3 regions of the Amycolatopsis sp. NPDC003676 genome follow, and region 2 is predicted to be linked to each of the others. Evidence: riboswitches for the same ligand, from Rfam matches in the RefSeq annotation. Region 2 holds a riboswitch; each other region holds the start of a gene.
The links. A riboswitch is a leader RNA that binds a small molecule or an ion and turns the genes downstream of it on or off. The one in region 2 is predicted to bind S-adenosylmethionine.
Positions count from the first base shown of each region.

Region 1: it holds a riboswitch for S-adenosylmethionine, as region 2 does, so the genes downstream of both, ACWDNU_RS26455 (aminotransferase class V-fold PLP-dependent enzyme) here and thrC (threonine synthase) in region 2, are expected to answer to the same signal.
Region 3: it holds a riboswitch for S-adenosylmethionine, as region 2 does, so the genes downstream of both, ACWDNU_RS31735 (methionine ABC transporter ATP-binding protein) here and thrC (threonine synthase) in region 2, are expected to answer to the same signal.

Region 1 covers NZ_JBSFNS010000051.1:248-2,505, forward strand. The annotation lists gene ACWDNU_RS26455 (aminotransferase class V-fold PLP-dependent enzyme) at 1-1,278, opposite strand, end outside; SAM riboswitch class IV at 1,319-1,433, opposite strand; gene ACWDNU_RS26460 (potassium/proton antiporter) at 1,530-2,258, opposite strand, start outside.
Region 2 covers NZ_JBSFNS010000102.1:27,447-29,704, reverse strand. The annotation lists partial or broken gene ACWDNU_RS36430 (thioesterase II family protein) at 1-183, opposite strand, end outside; partial or broken gene thrC (threonine synthase) at 246-1,376, opposite strand; SAM riboswitch class I at 1,390-1,523, opposite strand; gene holA (DNA polymerase III subunit delta) at 1,655-2,258, shown strand, end outside.
Region 3 covers NZ_JBSFNS010000075.1:129-2,386, reverse strand. The annotation lists gene rsmA (16S rRNA (adenine(1518)-N(6)/adenine(1519)-N(6))-dimethyltransferase RsmA) at 1-287, shown strand, start outside; SAM riboswitch class I at 867-957, shown strand; gene ACWDNU_RS31735 (methionine ABC transporter ATP-binding protein) at 1,174-2,187, shown strand.

The DNA of each region.
Region 1 (2,258 bases), on a different contig from region 2:
CGGAGCCCACCGCCCGTCAACCTTCGCGTACTCCCACCGAGCCCCCCGAGCCACGATCTGTCGCAACGCCAGCACCAACCGATCCACGTGCTCCTCGGTACTCCCCAACCCGAGACTCACCCGAACCGCCTGCTGCCCCTCTCCGCCGGCCTCCCGAATCAACCGCCGAGCCGCGACATGCGCGCAGAACGCCCCGTCCCGCACCCCAATCCCATACTCAGCCGACAACACCGCCGCCAGCCACCCAGGCTCAAACCCGTCGACCACAAAGCTCACCGTGCCAACCCGATCCACCGGCGCGTCAAAGAACCGCAGCTCGGCAAACCCAGGCAACCCCTCAAGCCCCTTGCGCAACCGCTCCAGCAACGCAGCCTCATGCGCCCCGATGGCATCCCACTCAGCCGCCAGTTGCTCGCAAGCCACCCCAAGCGCATACACCCCAACGGTGTTAGGCGACCCAGCCTCGTGCCGCTCCTCACCGCTGTTCCACACGACAGCTTCCTCAGTCACCAGCTTGGTCGCCCCACCACCGGCGAGATAAGGCTCAGCCGCCCGCAACCAGTCGCTGCGCCCGACCAACGCCCCAGCCCCGAACGGCGCGTACAACTTGTGCCCGGACAACGCGACGTAGTCGACATCCAACTCCCGCAACGAAATCCGCCGATGCGGCGCAAGCTGAGCAGCATCCAGCGCCACCCGAGCCCCGTGCTTCCGAGCCACCGCAGCGATCTCGGCAACCGGCAGCAGTTCGCCAGTCACATTCGAAGCCCCAGCGACAACCACCAACCGAGGCCCCTGCGGGCATTCCGCCAGCGCTTCGTCCACAACGGACACCGCAGCAAGCCGAGTCCGCGGCAACTGCACCCGCCGGACATTCGGCCCCCGCCACGGCAGCAACGCGGCATGGTGCTCACTGTCGAAAACAACCACAGAAGTCTTACGCGGCAACGCCTTCGCCAGCAGATTGAACGCATCAGTCGTATTGCGAGTGAAGATCACCGAGTCGCCACTACGAGCGTCCACGAACCGACGCAACACACCACGAGTCCGCTCGTACAACCGCGTCGAGACCTGCGAAGCAAACCCGGCCCCACGGTGCACACTGGCATACCAGGGAAGAAATTCGTCCACCGCCGAACGAACCGCGTCCAGACAGGGCGCGCTGGCCGCGTGATCGAGATTGGCGTAACCGATGTCGCCGCCCGTCACCAGCGGCACCCGCAGCGACGCGCCAGCCACAGCGGGAACAACAGTGGACCGGTCGAGTGCGAGAGTCATGACGGCGCCTCCTCGGCGTTCCGGGGGACCCCCGGCGAGGGGCCCGCGCTTGCCCGTCGCGCTGCGCGACCGGCCTGGTCCTCACCCGGGGCACCCCACCGCGGTAGGAGGGTTGCCGGCCAGCAAGCCGGGGCTTCGCGCTGGCACTCATGACCTGAAACCGACGATAGCGGACAACCGCCGAAAGAAACCAGACCCGTCTCGTGATCTGAGACGGCAGTCACAAGGAGCGTCCACAAAGGACAGAAAACTCAGGCCCCGGATTCGCCGTGCCAACGCGCGAGGCGGCCGGCCCGGTCAACCGCCCGGATCCGCCGTTCGGTCGCGTCGCGGTCGGCGGCGGTCGTGACCACCAAAAGCTGGTCTTCGACCTGCAACCGGCTCGTTTTCTGCGGCGTGAAGCCGGTACCGCCGCGGACCACGAGACTGACCGTCGCACCGGCGGGCAACCGCAGCTCCGACAGGTACACGCCGTGCAGCTTCGACCCCTTCTGGATGCGCACCTGCAGCAGTTCCGCGCCGAGTTCGTCGAGCGGCGCGGAATCGACCTCGATCTCGTGCGCCTGCGCCGCCTTCGTGAGCCCGAGGATCCGCGCGAGCGGACTCAGCGTCGCGCCCTGCAGGATCGTGAGCACGATGACGAGCACGAAAACCGCGTCCACGAGCCGTTGTGCGCCGGGCACTCCTTCGGACAGCGGGATCATCGCGAGCACGATCGGCACCGCGCCGCGCAGGCCCGCCCAGGACAGGAATGCCTGGTCTCGCCAGGGCAAGCGGAACGGCAGCAGGGACAGAACCACCGACAGCGGCCGGGCGAGCAGCAGCACCACCGCACCCGCGACCAGGCCTGGAATCAGCGTTTCGAGCAGCCGGGTCGGCGACGCGAAGAGACCGAGCAGCACGAACAAGCCGATCTGCGCGAGCCAGCCGAGTCCTTCGGCGAACGACAGGGTGTCCGACCGGTGCGGCAGTTTGGAATT
Region 2 (2,258 bases):
CATGCTGTGGCCGAAGACGGTCAGCGGGGCGCCGGTGTCGTGGGCGGAGCCGCGGAAGGCCTCGAAGGCGCCGGCGGCGAGTTCGGGCAGGGTCTCGGCGGCGGCGTCACGCACGCGATCCTGGCGGCCGGGGTACTGGATCACCACGGTGTCGAAGTCCTGGGCCATACGCTTGGCGAACACCCGGTAGGCGGAGGCACCGGCGCCCGCGTGCGGGAAGACGATCAGCGGCGGTAGGGAGTCGCGAGCTTGCCGGTTTCTACGAGCTTCTTCGCGGTCGCCACGGTGACGCCGCCCGCAGTCTCGGTGAAGATGCCTTCGGTGCGCGCGAGCAGCCGGATGCCTTCGACGACCTCTTCGTCGGTGACGTCCTCGATCGCGCCGCCGGTGCGGTTGACCACGTCGAGCACGTACGGGCCGTCGGCCGGGTTGCCGATCGCCAGCGAGCGGGCGATGGTGTCCGGCTTCACCGGCTGGACCACGTCGTGGCCGTTGCGGTACGCGGTGGAGACCGGCGAGCAGCCGGTGGCCTGTGCGCCGAACACCTTGTACGGGCTGGCGTCCACGAGACCGAGCTGGCCCAGCTCGCGGAAACCCTTGTCCACCTTGGTGAGCTGGGAACCGGAGGCGATCGGCACGACGATCTGCTCGGGGATGCGCCAGCCGAGCTGCTCGGCGACCTCGTAGGCGAGCGTCTTCGAGCCCTCGGAGTAGTACGGGCGGACGTTGACGTTCACGAACGCCCACTTCGGGTGCTCGCCGGCCAGTTCGGTGGCGAGCCGGTTCACGTCGTCGTAGTTGCCGTCGACGGCGATCAGGTCGCCGTCGTAGACCGCGGTGGTGAGGATCTTCGCGCGCTCGAGGCTCTTCGGGATCAGCACGACCGACCGCCAGCCGGCGCGGGCCGCCGCGGCGGCGGTCGCGTTGGCCAGGTTGCCGGTCGAGGGACACGCGAGGACCTCGAAACCGAACTCGCGGGCCGCGGCGAGCGCGACGGCGACCACGCGGTCCTTGAACGAGTGCGTCGGGTTGCCGGTGTCGTCCTTGACCCACAGGCTCTTGAGGCCGAGCTCCTTCGCGAGCCGGTCGGCGCGCACGAGCCGGGTACAGCCGGGTTCGGTGTTCGGAGTCTCCTCGACGGTCGAGGGGACGGGAAGGAGTTTCTTGTAACGCCAGATGTTGCGCGGGCCCGCCTCGATGTCCTCGCGGCGGACGCGGCCGAAGTCGTAGGCGACCTCGAGCGGCGAGAAGTCTTCGGCGGAGACGAATTCCGGAGCGAGCGGCTGCCGGTGCCCTTCTTCCTTCGACACCAGTTCGACGGCCGGACCGAGGTCGATCGTCTTGTTGGCGGAGGTGGCGCTGAGGGCTGCAGTCATCGCGAGGTTCCTTTCCTCATCTGCCCCGCCGAAGCGGGCCGGAATTGGCACCGTGGTCGTCAGCTATCCCGCGATCGCGGGATGACAGGCTGTACGCCGGTTGCCGGGGCTTCGTCGGGCCGTTCCCTCTGCCCCTCTGGATGAGCGGTATTCGGTTGTCGGAGCGCCGGTGGGCGCGTCCTCGGCTACACCGTACGACATCCCGATCAGCTCGTGCCACGGAGGCGGCCCACATCACCGGAGCGGACGGCCCGGCGACCGGGTGAGAGGATGGCGAGGTGACCACCGCACCCGCGCCGCTGCACCTCGTCACGGGCGAGGAAGAACTGCTCATCGAACGGGCTGTGCGAGCGTCCCTCGACGCGGCCAAGGCCGCGGACCCGACGGCGGACCTCACGCGGACACGGGTGTCCGATCTCACACCGCCCGTACTGGCTGAGCTGGTCAGCCCGTCATTGTTCGCCGAGGGCCGCGTGATCGTGCTGGAGTCGGCGCAGGACATCTCGCAGGAGCTGTCCGACGCGGTCCTGGCGTACGTGAAGGCGCCCGCCGACGGCATCGTCCTCGTGGTCGTGCACAGCGGCGGCGGGCGGAGCAAGGCCGCGAAGGCGCTGCCTGGCGCGTTGAAAAAAGCGGGCGCGGAGATCACCGAATGCCCGAAGCTCACCAAGCCGGCCGAGCGCGAGGCGTTCGTCCGCAACGAGGTGCGCCGCGCGGGCGGCAAGATCGACGGCGCGGGCCTGATGGCTCTGCTCGACTCGGTCGGCTCGGACCTGCGCGAACTGTCCTCGGCAGCGACGCAGCTGGTCGCCGACACCGGGGGAGTCATCGACGAGCAGGCGGTCCGCCGCTACCACACCGGACGCGCCGACGTGACCGGCT
Region 3 (2,258 bases), on a different contig from region 2:
CCGCGGTGCCGCGCGCGGTGTTCTGGCCGGTGCCGAACGTCGACTCCGCGCTGGTCTCGTTCACCCGGACTGACCCGGTGTCCGGGGTGGATCGCGCGCGGTTGTTCGCGGTGGTCGACGCGGCGTTTTCGCAGCGGCGCAAGACTTTGCGGGCCGCGCTGGCGGGGTGGGCTGGTTCCGCCGAGCGGGCTGGCGAGTTGCTAGCCGAAGCGGGGATCGACCCGAAGACGCGCGGGGAGCAGCTGGACGTGCACGCGTTCGCGCGGATCGCGGCAGCCGGAAACTGACCCCCCTCCCACGGCGCTCGCTTGTGACGTCCAACCGCGGCGGCGCGGCGGGTATTCCGGGTGCGGGGCGTTGATTTCGGTGCGTTGCCTGATGATCTTGCGTCGTCGCTGATCGTGGGGCATTCCGGGCCTCGCAGCTACTCTCGGTCATCGCGCGAGTGCGGCCGAAATGGCCCGCTACCTGTGACGGGCGGCTCGTCAAGGCCGTGGCATTCGGGGGAGTCTGATTGCTCCCCGGCCCGGATTGTTCAGTGCCGCCGGTTCGAGGTGCTTCGCTTCGGTGACCTATCTCGACCCGATCGCGGACCCGGCGCCCCGGGCGTCGAGGCCCGGGAGTGCGCATCACTTGACAACGGGAAAACTCTTGTTCCACAAAGATTCTTGATCGTCCACAGTGGAACGAACTCGTTCGTGGCCGGGGGCCGTCGCGAGGGTTCCACAGGTCGAGGCAATGTTCGGGAACCGAGGTTCCGGGTTTCCGGGTCCTGGACGGGCTGTTCCGGTATGCGGGCACCACCAGACGTGTGATCTGCACCAACGCGCTTGCGTTCAGCCAATGGGATCGGCTTTACTCGAAAGCGTCCATCCCGAGCGACTGAGAGACCTGGCTCGCCGAAGTCGCAGCAACCACCCTCCGCAGGGCAGGTGCTACCGCCAGGACCGATGGAGGCTGTTTTCGATGAAGAGGGTCACCCGCCCGCTCCTGCTGACCCGCCGGCGCGTAGTCGACGAAGGTCGCCGCACGGTATCCGCGTGTCAACGCTCCATGGTCATCGCCTGATCGTTTTTTCCGCAGTTTCTTGCGCCGTCCACTGTGGACGGTAATTCGATGACGCCTTGGCGCGCCCGGATCCGGCGCCGCGCCTCGTTTGCCTGGAGCCCTTTCGTGATCACTGTCGAAAACGTGTCCAAGTCCTTTCCCTTCCACGGAAATCGTGTCGCCGCACTGCGCGACGTGAGCGTTGACGTGCAAGCCGGCTCGCTGTTCGGAATCGTGGGTCCGTCCGGCTCCGGCAAGTCCACCCTCGCCCGCTGCATCGCGCTGCAGGAGCGCCCCGACCGCGGCGTCGTGCGGCTCGACGGCCTCAACACCGCGACCCTCGACGGCAAGCGGCTGCGGGAGATCCGCCGCCAGCTCGGGGTCGTCGGGACCAAGCCGGAGCTGCTCGCCGAGCGCACCATCGCGGGCAACATCGCCAGCCCGCTGGAGCAACTCGGCGTCGACGGCCCACAGCGGCGCAGCCGGGTCGGCTCGCTGCTCGACCTGGTCGGCCTCACCCCGCGCGCCGCGCAGAAGCCGGACGAACTCACCGACGGCCAGCTCCGCCGGGTCGCGGTCGCCAAGGCGCTCGCCGCCGGACCGGCCGTGCTGCTCGCCGACGACCCGACCGCCGGAGTTTCAGCGGAAGACGCCGGCGCGGTGCTCGCCGTGCTCGACCGGGCGCGCGCCGAGCTTGGCGTGACGGTCGTCGTCACCACGCCGGACGCCGACGTCGTCCGCCGAGTCTGCGACGACGTCGCGGTGCTCGACAACGGCGCGATCGTCGAGCGCGGCACGGTGCTCGACCTCATCTCGACGCCGGACAGCTGGACCGCGCAGGCAGTGCTGCCGTCGATCGAGACCTCGCGCGCCCAGTCCGCGAAGTACGACCGCGCGGTCGACGTCGTGCTGATCGGGTTCGCGTCGGTGGGTGCGTTGCTGCCTGAGGCGGCTAGTCGCTTCGACGTCGAACTTGCCACTATTGGTGGTGGGCTCACCCGTATTGGGGATACGCCGATTGCTCGGTTCCGGTTGGGGGTGCGTGGGGAGCGGGCTGACGCTGCGCTGTCTTGGATTTCTGATCGGGGGGCGTTTGTTAGTCAGGTGGTTCGTGGGCCGCAGAGTGTGGTTGCTGCCTGATTTACCTTCTGCTGCAAGACGTTTCACGGGCCGCTCCGTACGGGGCGGCCCGTGGTGTTTGAGTTGGCAGG